Regions from separate parts of the Nostoc sp. CCY 9925 genome, predicted to be linked through region 3. Evidence: riboswitches for the same ligand, from Rfam matches in the RefSeq annotation. Region 3 holds a riboswitch; each other region holds the start of a gene.
What was found. A riboswitch is a leader RNA that binds a small molecule or an ion and turns the genes downstream of it on or off. The one in region 3 is predicted to bind cobalamin.
Positions count from the first base shown of each region.

Region 1: it holds a riboswitch for cobalamin, as region 3 does, so the genes downstream of both, ACM0OY_RS20620 (energy-coupling factor ABC transporter permease) here and ACM0OY_RS24505 (DUF1636 domain-containing protein) in region 3, are expected to answer to the same signal.
Region 2: it holds a riboswitch for cobalamin, as region 3 does, so the genes downstream of both, ACM0OY_RS20660 (TonB-dependent receptor plug domain-containing protein) here and ACM0OY_RS24505 (DUF1636 domain-containing protein) in region 3, are expected to answer to the same signal.

Region 1 covers NZ_CAWUDO010000041.1:34,611-40,288, forward strand. Annotated here, with positions in the region: gene ACM0OY_RS20610 (ArsR/SmtB family transcription factor) at 831-1,238, opposite strand; gene ACM0OY_RS20615 (heavy metal translocating P-type ATPase) at 1,377-3,839, shown strand; cobalamin riboswitch at 3,893-4,033, shown strand; gene ACM0OY_RS20620 (energy-coupling factor ABC transporter permease) at 4,059-4,838, shown strand; gene ACM0OY_RS20625 (energy-coupling factor ABC transporter substrate-binding protein) at 4,825-5,127, shown strand; gene cbiQ (cobalt ECF transporter T component CbiQ) at 5,124-5,678, shown strand, end outside.
Region 2 covers NZ_CAWUDO010000041.1:44,774-50,451, reverse strand. Annotated here, with positions in the region: gene ACM0OY_RS20675 (hypothetical protein) at 1-304, shown strand, start outside; gene ACM0OY_RS20670 (class I SAM-dependent DNA methyltransferase) at 322-1,182, shown strand; gene ACM0OY_RS20665 (hypothetical protein) at 1,189-1,644, shown strand; cobalamin riboswitch at 1,929-2,079, shown strand; gene ACM0OY_RS20660 (TonB-dependent receptor plug domain-containing protein) at 2,388-4,532, shown strand; gene ACM0OY_RS20655 ((2Fe-2S) ferredoxin domain-containing protein) at 4,568-5,440, shown strand; gene ACM0OY_RS20650 (ABC transporter substrate-binding protein) at 5,595-5,678, shown strand, end outside.
Region 3 covers NZ_CAWUDO010000056.1:44-5,721, forward strand. Annotated here, with positions in the region: partial or broken gene ACM0OY_RS24495 (transposase) at 109-532, opposite strand; tRNA gene ACM0OY_RS24500 (tRNA-Val) at 943-1,016, opposite strand; cobalamin riboswitch at 1,109-1,292, shown strand; gene ACM0OY_RS24505 (DUF1636 domain-containing protein) at 1,314-1,727, shown strand; gene ACM0OY_RS24510 (cobalt-precorrin-6A reductase) at 1,724-2,470, shown strand; gene ACM0OY_RS24515 (hypothetical protein) at 2,711-3,193, opposite strand; gene ACM0OY_RS24520 (hypothetical protein) at 3,393-3,917, opposite strand; gene ACM0OY_RS24525 (cupin domain-containing protein) at 4,044-4,496, opposite strand; gene ACM0OY_RS24530 (ATP-binding protein) at 4,702-5,678, shown strand, end outside.

The DNA of each region.
Region 1 (5,678 bases), on a different contig from region 3:
TAATTCATTTATAATAGTTGATAAGTATTTGATATAAGCAACATTTAATGATAAAACTAGTTGATTATACAGGTTCCCAGCAAACCACTTAAAATGACTGCATCCCTCCATCAATCCTCCCAGAATAAATAATTAGAATTACAAAAATGTCAATGCCTGGATCAATTTTAAAATGCTCATATAGTTGTCCTGAAAATTAGCTATATGAGGAAGCCAATAAATACTCATTATTCAATGAAACCTGACTACTCTGTTTTACATAGATTGGTTTTAGTATGTAACCTTTAGCTCAAAAAGCCAATCAACAAAACTTCAATATTTAATCAACATTTGTTGATATATAAATTAGTAATAAATTCCATATAGTTTGCTTTAAACAGGGGTAGTTGGATGTTTATTTAATAAGCTTTATATCTTTGTATAAACTAGTTTTTAATATCTTTAGAATTTGGGTTAAATCCTTATTAAAAGAAAGCTTGATTGCTGGATTGTACCTGACTCACACGATTTAGTTACCTGAATATTGTGAGCAGCAGATGGGCTAGCAAGCAAAGTTAAAAAAGTTGTTCAAATCAGTGTATTTTTGTATTTTAAACCGCGTCTACCTTGAAAACCGTAGTTTTTTTGGAATTAGGGTAAAGCTCAGAACTCAAGCCACGACCGAATAATATACTTTCCTTAAAAACTCTAGGTTTCAAAATGGACGGGGTTTATCTGGGGAAACATCAGATTTTGCTTTAAACATTGACATTAAATAACTGCTAATGTCAAAAGACAATTTGTCAAACTTCTGTTGCATAAAAAAGACGAACCAAACTTCCGGTAAAACCTTAAGCATTTGACTCGTCAAGGTGTTCTGCTAAAGAACTATATAAATTAATGATGTGACTGTCAGCCAAACTGTAATAGACATTTCGCCCTTCTCGGCGATAGCTGACTAAACGCATAGCTTTCAACAATCGCAGCTGATGACAAACGGCTGATTCACTCATTTTCGTCAACGCTGCTAAATCGCAAACACACAATTCTTGGTTTACTAAACCAGATAGTAGACGCAGACGGTTCGGATCTGCTAACACCCCAAAGAGTTCTGCCATCTGCTGCGCTTTATCTGTTGGTAGGATTTGTGACTGAGTTAAGCGGACATTATCTAGATGTATCAGATGGGTGTCACAGGTGGGCGCGTTGTCAGCACTTTGTAGTAGCTCGTTTTCTGACTTGGATGTGCGCTTGTTCATCTCTTTTTTTTGGCTGGCAGCAATGGTAATCAATCTCAATATTAACTAAAAATGTACTTATTTAACAATTGAGCAGTTGTTCAACTGTTGTATTAGAATATTGGTAGTTAACTTTGTAGCCTTTCTTGTCAAGCTGCCATGACTCAAACTCCCTCCATTAGAACTCAAGCTTTGCAGGTTGGTGGTATGGACTGCGGAAGCTGCGCTAAGACAATTGAAGTCAGCTTGCAGCAGTTACGTGGTGTGACCGAAGCATCTGTGAGCTTTGCGACAGAAAAAGTCAAAGTATCCTACGACTCACAGATAGTCAGTGAGAAGACGATTTTTGATCGGATCAAAGCTTTGGGCTATACAGTTGAGCAGAGTCATGAAGCAGCTACCCATCTCAGTCATTCCCATTCTTGTGACCACGACCATCACACTGATGCGGTTCCTACTCAAAGCCTACAAGCTAAAATTGGCGGGATGGATTGCGGCGGTTGTGCTAAGACAGTTGAGGTTGGTTTGCAGCAGATAGCAGGCGTTTTGGAGGTATCGGTCAGTTTTGCAACCCAAAGAGCGGACATATTATATAACCCGCAACAAGTCAATGAAACGGCGATTTTTGACCGGATTAAAACTTTGGGTTATACAGTCGAGCAAAGTGATGAGACTTCCATAAATCACGAACACCAACACCCTCATCCAGTCCGCCAGCAGTCTCAAAATACCGACTTGACAAACTGGAAATTCTGGATTCACAACCGCCGGGGGCTGAGTGTGATTTTAGCAGGAGTAGGTTTAGTTCTGGGTTTGATAACTCAGTATTTGGCGCTACCTATTTGGATAGTACGGGCTTTTTATGGCATTGGCATCATCGTAGCTGGATTTCCCATTGCACGAGCCGGTTTGATGGAGTTACGCCTACGCCGCGCCGATATGAACTTGCTGATGACGATTTCGGTGATTGGTGCGGTGATTTTAGGGGACTGGTTTGAAGCTGCATTGGTGATCTTTCTATTTTCCTTGGGGACGACGCTGCAAATTTTTACCTTTGGTCGTACCCGCAATGCTATCAGTAACCTGATGAATTTGACTCCACCGACTGCAACTATCAGGCGGGGTTCTCAGGAAGTAACAGTGCGCGTCGAAGAAATTCAAGTTGGGGAAACTCTGACAATTCGTCCAGGACAGCGTGTTGCTTTAGATGGAGTGGTGGTATCGGGAAATTCAGCAATTGACCAATCGCCAATTACAGGAGAATCTATTCCTGAAGATAAAGAAATAGGCGATCGCGTTTTTGCGGGAACATTAAATCAAACTGGCTTTTTAGAGGTGAAAGTCACACATACTGCTGCTGATACGACGGTGGCGAAAATTGTTCACTTAGTTGAAGTTGCTCAATCAAGCCGCGCACCTTCCCAGCAATGGGTAGATAAGTTTGCCGAAGTTTACACACCTATTGTAATAATGATAGCGATCGCTCTGGCTTTAATTCCGCCCTTGGTATTTGCTCAATCCTTTGATATTTGGCTTTATCGAGCGTTAGTGTTATTAGTAATTGCTTGTCCCTGTGCTTTGGTGATTTCTACCCCCGTTTCCATTGTCAGTGCTATTGGTGCAGCCACCCGTCAAGGGATATTATTCAAGGGCGGTAATAGCTTGGAAACTGCTGGAAAACTCACCAGTCTTGCTTTTGATAAAACGGGAACCCTGACCCAAGGAGAACCTGTAGTGCTACAGGTGAAGGAGTTGGGGGAAGTGAGTGCAACGCAGATATTATTAATCGCCGCTGCTTTGGAACAACAATCTGAACATCCTTTGGCTAGGGCGATAGTTGCAAAAGCCAGGGAGGAAGGAATAGAGTTAGAGAATCCCCAGAATTTTATAGCTTATCCTGGTAGAGGTATTACCGCAAATTTTGGCACAATGCAGTATTTTGTGGGAAATCGGCGGTTATTTGTGGATCAAGGTATCAGTTTATCACTGGCTGCCGAGTCCCTCTTGGGTGAGATGGAAAATTTGGGACAAACTCCAGTTTTAGTAGGCAATAGCCAGGGTTTATTAGGAGTGATTTCCCTGGCGGATGGCTTGCGCTTGGAGGCTGCGTCATCTGTGCGATTGTTGAAAAAGCAGGGATTGCAACATCTAGTCATGTTAACAGGCGATCGCACTCAGGTTGCCCAACAAATTGCTCAACAGCTTGACATTAAAGAGTATAAAGCAGAACTTTTACCAGAAGATAAGCTGCAAATAATTCAACAAATGCGCCGTTCTGGGATTGTGGGCATGGTAGGTGATGGTATAAATGATGCCCCGGCATTGGCGGCTGCGGATATCAGCTTTGCGGTGGGTGGGATAGATATAGCGTTGGAAACCGCTGATGTCGTACTGGTTGGTGGTGACTTAAGAAGACTCGCTACGGCTGTTGATTTGAGTCGCCGTACCGTAAAGGTAATTCAGCAAAATATTGTCTTTTCGCTGGTAACAAAAGCACTGTTTTTACTTTTGGGGACATTCGGATTTGTCGGGTTAGCAGTTGCAGTTTTAGCTGATACCGGAAGTTCTTTGTTTGTAACGGCGAATGGAATGCGGCTATTTAGAGCTAAACTATCTCAATAAACTACGCTTTGTAAATACCTGGTAAAAAATCGCTGTTCAAAATTAGTAATGGTGATATAGTTACTCCAATCGGTTCTGATGGGGAGCAGCCATCGGACGCAAGGGGGAAAGTCCGGTGTAAATCCGGCGCTGTCCCGCAACTGTGAGCCAAAATTAGGTGAGTCAGGATGCCCGCCGGTTAGAATCAATTCGTTTACATAAATCTGCGAGGTACAGATTATGAAAAGAAAAAAACAGGCGTTAGTCAGTCTAACCCTGATGGGAGTTATCAGTTTTTATCTAGTAGTTGGTTTACCCAAACCCGCCTACGCCATGCACATTATGGAAGGTTTTTTACCCGTGCAGTGGGCGATTTTTTGGTGGATTGTGGCATTACCATTTTTTCTATTGGGATTGCGTAGTCTGACTCGCATTACCCAAGCGAACCCGGAACTGAAACTACTGCTGGGCTTGGCTGGTGCTTTTACTTTTGTGCTGTCAGCGTTGAAAATCCCTTCCGTCACAGGTAGCTGTTCTCACCCAACAGGGACGGGGTTAGGTGCGGTGCTGTTTGGCCCCCTTACTATGTCAGTTTTGGGTAGCTTAGTGTTGTTATTTCAAGCTTTGTTACTGGCGCATGGTGGCTTGACGACGCTGGGTGCAAATGCTTTTTCGATGGCGATCGCTGGGCCATTTGCAGCTTACTGGATATATAATCTGACAATAAAGTTGGGTGGTAAACAAAAAATCGCCATATTTCTAGCAGCTGCGATCGCAGATTTACTCACCTACATTATCACTTCTATCCAACTCGCCCTAGCTTTTCCTGCACCTGTTGGTGGGTTTCTCGCTTCATTTACCAAGTTCGCCGGAATTTTCGCCATTACTCAAGTTCCCTTAGCAATTAGTGAAGGATTGCTAACTGTATTGGTGTGGAACTGGCTACAATCTTATAATCCTCAAGAATTAGAATTGTTGAAATTAATCAAACGGGAACCCCAAGGAAATGAGTCAATCTAAAAAAGGGTTGAGTAACTGGCTGTTGGTAGTAGCTGTATTAGCCTTAGCAGTTGCACCGTTAATATTTGTGCGTGGTGGCGAATTTGCCGGTTCCGATGACAAAGCAGAAAAAGCAATTACTGAAATACAACCTGGATATAAACCCTGGTTTAAATCATTTTTTGAACCAGCTAGTGGTGAAATAGAAAGTTTATTATTTGCTTCGCAAGCAGCTTTAGGTGCTGGAGTAGTCGGTTATGCAATTGGGTTGTATAAAGGACGTTCCCAACAACAAAAACGTGAAGAATGAGCCTGCAAATAGACACTTTAGCTTACACTAATCGACTACGAAGTTTGCCACCAGAACATAAACTAATTTTTGCATTTACTACTCTTGCTATTTCCTTTGCTACTCATCCGCTAGTGCAAATTTTAATGGCGCTTTGGATGGGTATTTGGACAGTTATTTATGCAAGAATTCCGGCTGGTGTTTATTTTCGGTTGTTAATGTTCACCATAGTTTTTTGTTTGACAAGTTTACCAGCCTTGATGGTGAATGGAGTTGCAATTACTGATTTACAAAGTGTCAAATTAGACTCATGGTATGGACTAACTCTCGGACACTTCTATATTTATATCAGTCATAGTGGCAGTAGCCAAGCATTGAGAATTTTAACCAGAGCATTAGCCTCTGTTTCTTGCCTATATTTTCTCATGCTAACTGTACCTTTCACGGAAATATTACAAACTCTGCGTTACTTAGGATTTCCAGTGCTTTTAACCGATTTATTATTATTAATGTATCGGTTTATTTTCATTCTGCTGAACACAGCCAATGAATTGTGGACAGCACAAAATTCC
Region 2 (5,678 bases), on a different contig from region 3:
GACAAATACAAGTGTTGATACAGTTTCCTTCACCCTGCAATTTCTTCCCTCCGATCTGATTAGGTTTTACTTGCGTTCTTTTCAGGATAGCGGAGCTATATCGCAATCAATCTGCTCATCCATGATTTCATCAATTTCCCCGGTGATCGCAACATACAATCCCCATCAAGATATTCTTCTGGTGCTAAAGGCTGAACCTCAGATTGAGGTTAATTTTTTACACCAACTAAAAATTACTCCACCCGATTGCTACGAACAAGTTTGCAAGCGATGGTCAGAATTTAAACCAAGCCTAATACCCTAAAACTTACTTTAGTCCCAATGCTTAAGCCAAAATCAAGCAATATTCCCAAAGCAACTCGCTACCAAAATGCAGCGATAGATTATTACATGGGACTCACAAACTCCTCCTATCTCCATTACGGGTACTGGGAGCCATTACCTACTCAAGGTGAAGAATTAACTCTAACTCGCCTGCGTGTGGCGCAGGAAAGCTATGCAGCCAAACTTTTGAGTTTTATCCCAGAAAGTATAAAAACTGTGCTTGACGTAGGCTGTGGTATTGGAGGTAACGCAGCATATTTGTGCTCACGCGGTTTAATTGTTGAGGGATTAGCACCCGACGCACTCCAGCAAGAGAGGTTTATTAAAAATACCAACAGTCAAGTACCTTTCTACTTAACGAGATTTGAAGATTTTCACAAATCATACTCCTACGACTTAATTCTGTTCAGTGAGAGCAGCCAATATATTGCTGCTCTCGATTTAGCTCAAGGTGCGGCTCGTTTACTGGATAGCGGTGGCTACTTGCTGCTTGCAGATATGATGCGTTTTGATGCCGAATACCAAGAAGGTATTTTTTCTAATTGTCATGTCGCCAGTGAACTCCAAGCGGCGTTAGAACAGGCTGGATTTAAGTTAATCAAAACTGAAGACATCTCCACTCAAGTTGCACCAACGATTGACTTGTGTGTTGATAACTTTCGTACTTTTGGGCTGAGTACAGTTAAATATATTGCTGATGTTGTAGCGATCGCACTCCCACCATTATACGCGATCGGACGTTGGGCATTTAAGCGTTGGCTCGAAAAGCCAATTGCTGAGGGATTAGCAGCACGCGCTATTTTTGAAAACCATCTGTGTTATTCCATTCAACTTTGGCAGTTATCTAAAGGAGATTAATTAAAGATGATCCCAGAAATAAACACCCAAGATTGGCAACAAAATTTTATAGCCACTAATTTATTGGCAATTGGTTACAACGCTTGGGTAGGTTATTTAGGAGGAGAACGTGGTGTCGTGATTTGCAGCACTAATTCTGTGCATTTAGGTATGGCTGGCGAAACATTTAAAGCGCATTTTATCCCGCGTAAAAATCTCGCAGCTTTCTTAAATGCTTGGTTAGCAGCACCCGATACTGTACTGTTGCAAAGACACTTCATGAATGCTCATATTCTCGAAGCTTTAGATAAATATAATCCTCAAAAAGATGTTATTTTTTTGTTGGAATACGGTTATCAAGCTGCTTTTTTCTATTTAACTAATTTACCAATTACACCACCGCAATGTTACCAAACTGTATGCAAAGAATGGGCAGAATTCCAACCTCCGCACACCCTTTTAACAGGAGCAAAAACACAATGAGACTCATCCAAAAGCAAAAACAAGCTTTCTAGTTTTACCGCTTTTTCCCAATTGCTATGTATAGAGCTTTAATAGCAAAATTAAAGTCTTACAATACTTCTTAGAAATGTAATACTCTGGACAAAATTAAATCTAGAGTGTGTGAAAAGTCCCCTATCCTGATAATTAGGGGATTTATTTTATGAGTGTTAACTGTAGCACAAGTATAATTCTATATTCAGTAAGTAATATGGGGAATCAAAATTATTATTGACTAAATTTACATATACACAATAACTATGGTAATGTGACAAATAACTGTCGGTTCTGATGGTGAGCAGCCATCAGGCGCAAGGGGGAAAGTTCGGTGTAAATCCGGCGCTGTCCCGCAGCTGTAATGAGACGAATATAACGTGTCTCTTAGTCAGAATGCCCGCCGACTCACTCTAGACACAAAACATTTATCTGCGAGGCACAGATGATACATTTGATTAATAAATTTCATGGGTACAGATACTGTTTTAAGACAGTACCCTCTGCAAGTTTTACTAATTCGCTTCGCTGTTAGTAACGACACTTAATTTTTGGTTGTCTTATAGGGATTTGGGTATCCATAAGGAATACCACAAAGTCTTTTTTGCTATCCAAATAGTATCCATCATGATTTAGGTATGGCAATGCATTGTAGCAAGCTAGTTGAAGCCTAAATCTTAAAAACTCATAGCACAAATAAATACCTGTCTTTACTGAAAACGAGGAGTTTCATGTCCACTTCCCGTACAGTTACTTATTGTGAATTTTTCTCAAAAATCTTTGTTTTTACCGCAATCTATGGGATAGTCTGCGGAAGAAATGTAGCGATTGCTAATCAAGTTGCACAAATATCTGAGTTTCCTAAGTATGAAGGTTCTGCAAGAGACTTACAACCAGTTGCACAAGTAACACCTGAAAATACTCCAGCCTCCACAACAGAAACAGAACCCGATATTGAATTAACAGTCATCGACAAGCTATTGAATGAACCTGTATTTTCACCCTTTCGCCGCGAAGGGACAGTAAAAGATTCCACCCGTCCCGTTTACGTAATTACGGGTGAAGAAATGGAAGCGCAGGGTGCAAGAACTGTCAAAGAAGCACTGCGATTTCTTCCTGGTATCTTGGGTGATGGTACTGTTGGCACAGAAGTTAATGCTTTAAGTGGTCAATTTATTCGCGGTTCTAATACCGATCAAGTATTAATATTGCTTGATGGTAGACCGATTAATAATCTTGGTGGCGGTGGTTTTGACCTCTCAGAATTTACCACTAATAATATTGAAAGAGTCGAAGTATTACCAGGAGGAGGTTCAACTCTTTATGGTTCTGATGCGATAGGAGGGGTAATTAATATTGTCACTCGTCGTCCCACAGAGAAAGTTACAACAGAAGCCAAAATTAATATTGGTGCTTATGGACTAAACCAAAAAAGTATTCAAAATAGTGGGAAAGCGGGTGCAATTTCTTGGGTTGTAGGTTACAACCGTACACAAGCAGAAAATAATTATCCTTTTACAATCCCTGAAGCCAATTTTACAGGAACTAGAACAAATAATGATGCTCTATTTAACAACTTTAATGTCAAACTAGAGGCAGATTTAGGCACACGTAATACCTTAACTCTCTCAAGCCTATACTTAAGCAAAGAACAAGGAGTACCAGGAGGGGTAGCAATTCCTGAACCCCAATTTGGGCAAGGTTTTTTCAATTCTTTCACCGACAATAATCGCAAATACACAGACCAAGTTCTCACTGATTTAACCTGGAATTCCAAATTAGGGAATGGTAATGATTCACTTTTAACAGCCAGAGTTTATACTGATTTTCTCAATACTCGTTTTGATAACCGTAGTGGCGCACTTTCATCTCAAAATCGGTTTGATTCTAACCAAGTTTCTTACGGTATTCAAACCACACATAGTTGGAATCTTACCAAAAATCAGATTTTAGTTTATGGCTTTGATTACCGGAATGCAAATGTGCGTAATACCACCTTTAATTATGGCAGTAATGTCAATAGAGAAAATTACAATGACAGTATTAGTCAAGGAGCCATTTTCGCTAAATATGAAAATAATCTTACTTCTAGTTTCAGTATCAATTTAGGAGTACGCCAAGATTTCAGTAGCTTGGTAAATGGTTCATTTACATCACCATCTGTAGGTACAAAATTAGCAGTCTCTGACTCCACAACAGTCAGAGCAAACTACATCAAAAACTTTCGAGCGCCAACCATTGCCAATTTATTTAACAATAATCCTACTAATATTGGTAATCCTGAACTTAAACCAGAAAAGGGTGATAGTTTTGATATTGGCATTGACCAAAAGTTAGGTAATATAGGCTTATTACGTTTGACGTTCTTTAGTAACACAGTATCCGATACAATTGTCTTTAAGCGGTTGACACCACCCGTGAATGGCAATACAGGTACTTTTGAAAATATCGGACTAGTTAGAACTACAGGAATTGAAGCCTCTCTGAATTTGCAGCTAGCGAAGAATATCTATGCTTTTGCTAATTATACAGCTAATGATCCGCGCATTTTAGAAAGTTCTAATCCGGCGGAAGTTGATAAGGAGTTACGATTTGCAGGTGCGGATAAATTAAATTTGGGTGTTTCTTATGAAAATCCTCAAGGTTGGTATTTAGGATTGCTCATGAATTCTTTGAATGGGTATCCAACGAATAACGATAATACAGAGTTTTTGTCTGGTTATACTACTTTAGATTTCAAAATGCGCGTCCCTTTAAGTGATAGTTTGATACTGACAAGTAGTGTAGATAATATCTTTAACCAGCGTTATCAGTTGTTTCCGGGTTTTCCTGATGGGGGGAGGGTTTTTCAGGTTGGGTTGAGTTCTAGGTTTTAAGGTTAAGAATTTTTTCACGCAGAGGAGAGTTGAAGATGAGTGAATTTAATTGTTTGGTTACACCAGTAAATCAAGTTGTGACTGAGGCGTTGTCTACAGGTGGGACAATTGAGTATGAATATTTTGATTGTGTAAGTGATGTTTTGTCATCGTTACTTTACACTTTATTTGAGCAGAATTGGCAACAGGTAGGGGTGGGGCATATTGTCCAAGGTAGTGTTTTGGAATTAGAATTTAATGCTGCACCAAAACTTTGTATTCTCTACGATGGATATTTGACGGTAGCCACTGAAGGCTGGCATTTACATTTGTGTATTGATACTAATTTTGGTGGGCCTCTTTGTAGAACCCCTGTAGAAGTCAGGAAGCAGCGTCAAGTTAGTCGTGCAGCTTTTTATCGTCGGTTTAATGCAGAAGGGAATCCCAGAAGTTGGGGAATTCAGTTTTGGAATGGTGCAGATGAACAATTGATGACGATTTTATTACCGAATCCTTTCGTTGATGGTGAAAATTTATTACCAGAAGGTAAACCTGATTTATCAAAGTTAGCTTTGTATCAAGAATTAAGAGATATTTATGTATTGGGTATTCAACCAATCCCGTTTAGCAAAAATCCCCTGAAGCATTCTTATATTTCAGTTTGCACTTCTACTCGCTGCCTTCCTTCACGCAAATGGCAACCCACATTTGATGCTTTAAAATCCGCAGTTGAAAATGCAGGTTTAGATGTGGAAGTGAGAACATCTGGCTGCTTGGAAGTTTGCCAACAAGGGCCAGTAGTATTTTATTCTGATGATAGAACTTGGTACACTCGCGTTAACTCAAGTGTAGCTGAAACTATTGTCAATGAACATTTGCTAAAAGGTAACAAAGTTATTGAAAATTGCTATCCACCAGATTCCCCATAACTTCTATTTTTAAAAATCTCACGCGAAGACATAAAACAGATTTTATTTAGTTCATCTTCTTTTCTCTTCTTCTCTAACTCTCTGCGCCACCCTGCGGGAACGGCAAAGCCGAACCGCGTCTCTGCGTGAGAAAAATTATATTTCCTCAAACCCTATGAAATTGGTAAAACTGACTCACTCAAAACCCATTATTTTTTTGTACCAGTTTTTTCTCATTGCAACTTTAATTATTGCTTGC
Region 3 (5,678 bases):
AAGCTTTTCCCTCCTGCCTCCTGCCTCCTGCCTCCTGCCTCCTGCCTCCTGCCTCCTGCCTCCTGCCTCCTGCCTTGTCATAACGATAATTTTCAACACCGACCTACTTATGAGACGAAGCAGAGAACCATAAATCATCGCTTCACTCACCTCTGAATACACCTTATAATCTTTGCTTAACCCCCGAAATCGATTCAGCTTTTCCATTGGTTCGCTCAACAATCCACCGCTTGGGCAACTGCTCAAACGTCTCAGAGGTTCGTGTAATCACTTCCACCCGCACCCGCTCACCACAGACCTGCTAAACAGCATTGGCAAAGTTTTTGCCAGAATACCCCTGGTCTACCCAGATCAGTTCTAATTTGGACAACTTCTCTTTTGCTTCATCCAGCACAACCACCGTCCCTAATCGTTCTGAGGCATTTACTTCGGTTACCAGAACCCCAATCAACAATCCTTGAGAATCTACGACGATATGCCGCTTACGTCCTTTAACCTTCTTGCCACCATCGAAACCGTAGACCTCCCCTTTATAACCCTCTTGTGTCACTTGCGGAAAACAATAATCGGAGCGAAACTCTGAAGCTTTGATGGAATAAAGTTTTGAGCTTTTCTTTTCTAACAGAAACTAAAATTTATAGCCAAAAACTCAAAAGTAAAGCTCTCAAAAGCTTTCAGACATTGGCTTCTCCCAAAGTGACAGAACAGGGATAAGAAAAGTCTTCAGGTTGGATCTGGGTCTTTATCACAAGTTCTACGACGACAGGCAAAATCTTAAAACCCTTCTGCCTTCTGCCTTAAAGCGCGTAACCTTTCATCATCACCAAAAGTGGCCAAGAACCCATAACTTTGCCGCGTTCTATTGGAAGCATAAGCTTGCCGTTGCGGCAAAGTTATGGGTAAAGTCACACAACGACGACAAATAATTAGTCACTGTACAAATGGACGTAACTGGATTCGAACCAGTGACCTCTACGATGTCAACGTAGCGCTCTAACCAACTGAGCTATACGTCCTTAACCACACAATTATCAATCATAACACATACTTTTGTTAAAAAGCAAGATAAAGAATCTAGATGATTTCAGTACTATTCGACCCTAGTGTATGATCGTTAAGGTTATTCGGTTCTGGTGGGGGTCAGCTACCAGAGGTAACGGGGAAAGTTCGGTGCAAATCCGGCGCTGTCCCGCAACTGTGAACTCATTTGAGATTTGAGATTAGCTTGCCTCAGGAATCCAAAATTACAAATTGAGTGAGTCAGGATGCCCGCCGAAGTAGATTTATTAGTTCCACATTTCTGCGAGGTACAGATGACTGCGACTGCAAATATTTCCCCAACCGATCGCTGTGATGTTCCAGACCACACTTTATTTGTTTGCAAAACCTGTGCCAGCGTTTGGCAAGATGGAAAACGTTTACCTGGAAGTGGTGGCGAACAACTAGTAGAGCAACTCCAGCACTTAGCACAAGATTGGGACTTGCGAGACGAATTCCCAATTCAAGAAGTTGAATGCATGAGTGCTTGTAATCGTTCCTGCGTGGTTGCCTTTGCTGCCAAAGGCAAATTAACATATCTATTTGGCGATCTAGCCCTTGATGGCAGTGCATCTGCGATACTAGAGTGTGCTAGTCAGTACTATGCCAAGCCAGATGGTTTACTGCCTTGGTCAGAACGTCCAAAAGCACTAAAAAATGGCATTTTGGCAAAAATTCCATCTTTATGATCCGCATTTTAATTCTGGGTGGGACAGGAGATGCGGCAGAACTAGCTGCTAGACTGGCGAGTATAGAAAGGGTAGAAGTAATCACATCCCTAGCTGGTCGCACCCGTGACCCATTAGTTCCTTTGGGTGATTTGCGGGTTGGAGGCTTTGGTGGTGTTGCTGGATTGGCTAGTTATCTGGAAGTAATGCAAATCGACTTGCTAATTGATGCAACCCATCCTTTTGCTAGCCAAATTTCCTGGAACGCTGTAGATGCTGCAACCAAAGTCGGAGTAACCAATCTAAGGTTAATTCGTCCGCCTTGGCAAAAGGTAAGTGGCGATCGCTGGATTGAAGTTGATAGCGTTGCAGCCGCAGCTACAATCCTGCAAAACCAAGCACAGCGAGTATTTCTGACAGTTGGTAGGCAAGAACTCGCCGCCTTTGCTCATCTCAAAGAAATTTGGTTTCTCATGCGAATGATTGACGCTCCTACTCCTGATGCCTTAGTGCCACCAGGGATGTTATTGTGCGATCGCGGTCCCTTTACCCTCTATAACGAAAGGGAAATCCTGATTCACCACAATATCGATACCATCGTCAGTAAAAATAGCGGTGGTGATGCAACCTACGCCAAAATCATTGCCGCACGAGAACTTGAGGTGAAAGTTGTGATGGTGAATCGTCCAGCCATACCACCAGGAAATTACGTTACTAATGTTGATGATGCTTTGGCGTGGGTGTTTGACAAGTTGCACGATTAGTATTGCTAAGAAGATGAAAAAGAAAATTGGGCTTTGGATAATTGAACTTGAGTTAATGAATCTTTCCCTCACTCTAACTAAAGTCCAAGTCCGTGCCTCTGAGAATCGTAAACAGACAGTTTTATTTAAATAAAACCTTTTATTCTGTCGAATTGACTTTAAAATTAAATACTCAAAAAGCTCCCCGGCTTTTCAAAGAAATCGGCGAGCTAAATAAAAGAGGATTGCTATAGATATTTATCAAATTGTTGCTAATGCCGGTTCTGCTAAAAAATATTTCAGATTTTCCTTATCAGTGGCAAATTTCAAATAGACAGACGCCATTTCTGGTGTTAGAAATTCAATCATTAATCTGTTTTCGACCCAGAACTCTATGACATCAAAGAAAGAATCACGGTTACAGCGCACTACGCGCCAGCCTTCACGGACACCAATTTGTTCAATTTCTTTCTGGCTAGTGGGTACAGAAATAGCTGCATGAATATCTGTAAACCTTGAAGTAATAGCAGTATGCACAAATACACATTCGTCATCACCTTCACCAGGCTCTATTTGAGAACCTAAAGGATAAAGTTCAATGGCTGTACCGTGTTCATCGAAAGGTATAACCATATAACTGCTTGGGTTAGGAGGAAAAGGAACAGCTTGTGCTTTTAGAATTTCTGCAAAAACTTGAGCAACATGGTTGGGGTTTTTAACAGCAATGGAAATATGGTGAATCATAGAATAACCTCAGTTCGATATCTTGTAGATTACGAAATAATCGGGGAAAACTAGGGGAGACAAATCTGATTTTTGTACAGAACTAAAAAAAATATGTGCTGGCTGTTAATGGGTAATAGGCAATAACATGCAACAGTAAATAGGCGACAGGTGGCAGGTAAAAAGCAATAGTTTCTCTTGCCTATTGCCCTTTGCCATCCTACTGTGGTCGCCCGTAATGAGCTTTACCTTGACCGTCTGTAGTTTCAAGCACTAGAACTTGCTGTCCATAGTCATTGGTTTGAATTGACCACTGGTAGGTTTCAGGCTTTGCTGAATTGCGGCTGGAGTAGGTGCGTCCGCTATTGCAGATTTGCCCTTGGGATGTGCTGTCGCTGGGTTGAAAAGTCAAACGGCCAGCTTCAACTTTAACTTTGCCTTTTTCCTCTATGAATAGGTTAGATGTGCAGTTGTAGGTGGTGATTTGAATCAGCCTCCTTCGCTGGTAGCTACCGTTAGAAGTGAGTTGGAATTGATCGCTAGAACCGTTCGGGGCTGCTGGCCGCCCTGTGTAGCTGTCTTCATATTGGATGGATGAAATTCGACCGTACCGCCACTCACCTTGGAGTTCGGTAGGTACTCCAGCATTATTTTGAGCCTGACTGGCACTTGGGTAAAAAACAAGGCTGGCATTGAGACCCAAGCCAAGGACACTAGCAGCTAACAGACGAGTAGTTTTTGACATAGAATTGAGTTGCTTATTTGTTATTGAGTACAGATGAATTTTTTGGAATAGATTTATCAACAAGAATTCTGAATTCAGAATTCTGTTCTATATATTGTTTGTACTTACTTGATGTAGTTTCCAAATTTATCCAGCAAACTGCAATCCGTATTTGTTGAAAACAGGCTGCACTTTTTCCATGTTTACTGCTGGACTATCTGCTACTTCACCCATTTCTTCATAAAACTTTTTCGCTCCCTTGGGTGCAATTAAAACTAAGAATTTAGTAGTAGCAGAACGAACTTTGAAGGCGTGTAGTGCATTGTGAGGAATGTTAACGAAACAGCCTGGTGATGCCAAAATTGTTTCTGTACCAATTTGGATATCTATTTCACCTTCTAGAATATAAAATGCTTCTTCCCAGGGGTGAGTGTGCAGTGGCGGGCCATTTTCTTGTGTATCTGTAATTTCATAAACTGCCCAAGTTCCATTTGTTTCTTCGCCTGTTGCTTTGGTTGTAAAATGTGCGCCAAGAACTGAAAATTGATTACCTTCGCCTGGTGTCAGAATAATTGGTTTACGGATGGTTGAAGTTTGCATATAAGCTATTCCTTGTTGTGTAATTTAGTAGATATCAGCTACAAACTTGATTTGATGTTTATTAGATTAGTGGTGAATCGGGGAGAAGTAGGGGAGACAATTGAGTAATTGATATTTTTTTTGTAACTGATTATTAAGAAACTGAACTAACGTGAAAATTTCTAGGAATAATGAGTAACCTATTCTGGCGAAAGTCGATATTGTGATGCTTAACCAGTCACTCAAATTCCCCAAAGCTGACATCTTAGTAATTGATGACACACCAGAAAACCTAAACCTCTTATCTGCCATGCTGACGGATCAGGGATATAAAGTAAGGAGTGTAACTAAAGGTTCTACGGGTTTACGCGGTGCAAATGCAGTTCCTCCGGACTTGATTTTGTTGGATGTGAATATGCCTGAGATGAATGGCTATGAAGTCTGTCAAAATTTGAAGGCGAACGATCGCACTCGTGAAATTCCGGTAATTTTTATCAGCGCTTTGGGTGATGTCCTAGATAAAATAAAAGCTTTTGCAGTTGGCGGGGTAGACTATATCACTAAGCCTTTTCAATTAGAAGAAGTTTTAGCGCGAATTGAAAATCACTTGACGATTCGGCAATTGCAACAACAACTCCAAGCCCAAAATCAGCAGTTGCAGCAGGAAATCCACGATCGCACTAAAGCAGAAGAGAAGTTTGCTAAAGTTTTTCGTTCTAGTCCCAATCCAATTGCGATCGCTACAGTTTCGGAAGCTCGTTTTCTTGACGCGAATCCCAGTTTTTTAAGGATCAGCGGCTATTCTCTAGAGGAAGTGATCGGACACACCGCTACCGAAATTGATTTGGGTAAAAATACAGTAGCATTCGCCCAAAAAATCCAACTTCTGCCGGAAACTGGCTCGCTTTACAATCAAGAATTTGAATTTTGTACTAAGTCTAGTGAAGTCAAAACCATATTAATATCTATCGAATTGATTGACTTAGCCGGAGTACCTTGTGCTTTATTAATTGCCAATGACATCACCGAACGCAAACGTTTAGAAAACGAGTTTATCTCTTTAGTCAGTCATGAATTGCGTACACCTCTAACTTCCACAATGGGAGCATTAGATTTGTTGGGTGCAGGACAATTAGGAACTCTCACCCAACAAGGGCAAAAAGTCCTGAGCATTGCGACAACTAATACTGAACGCCTGATGCG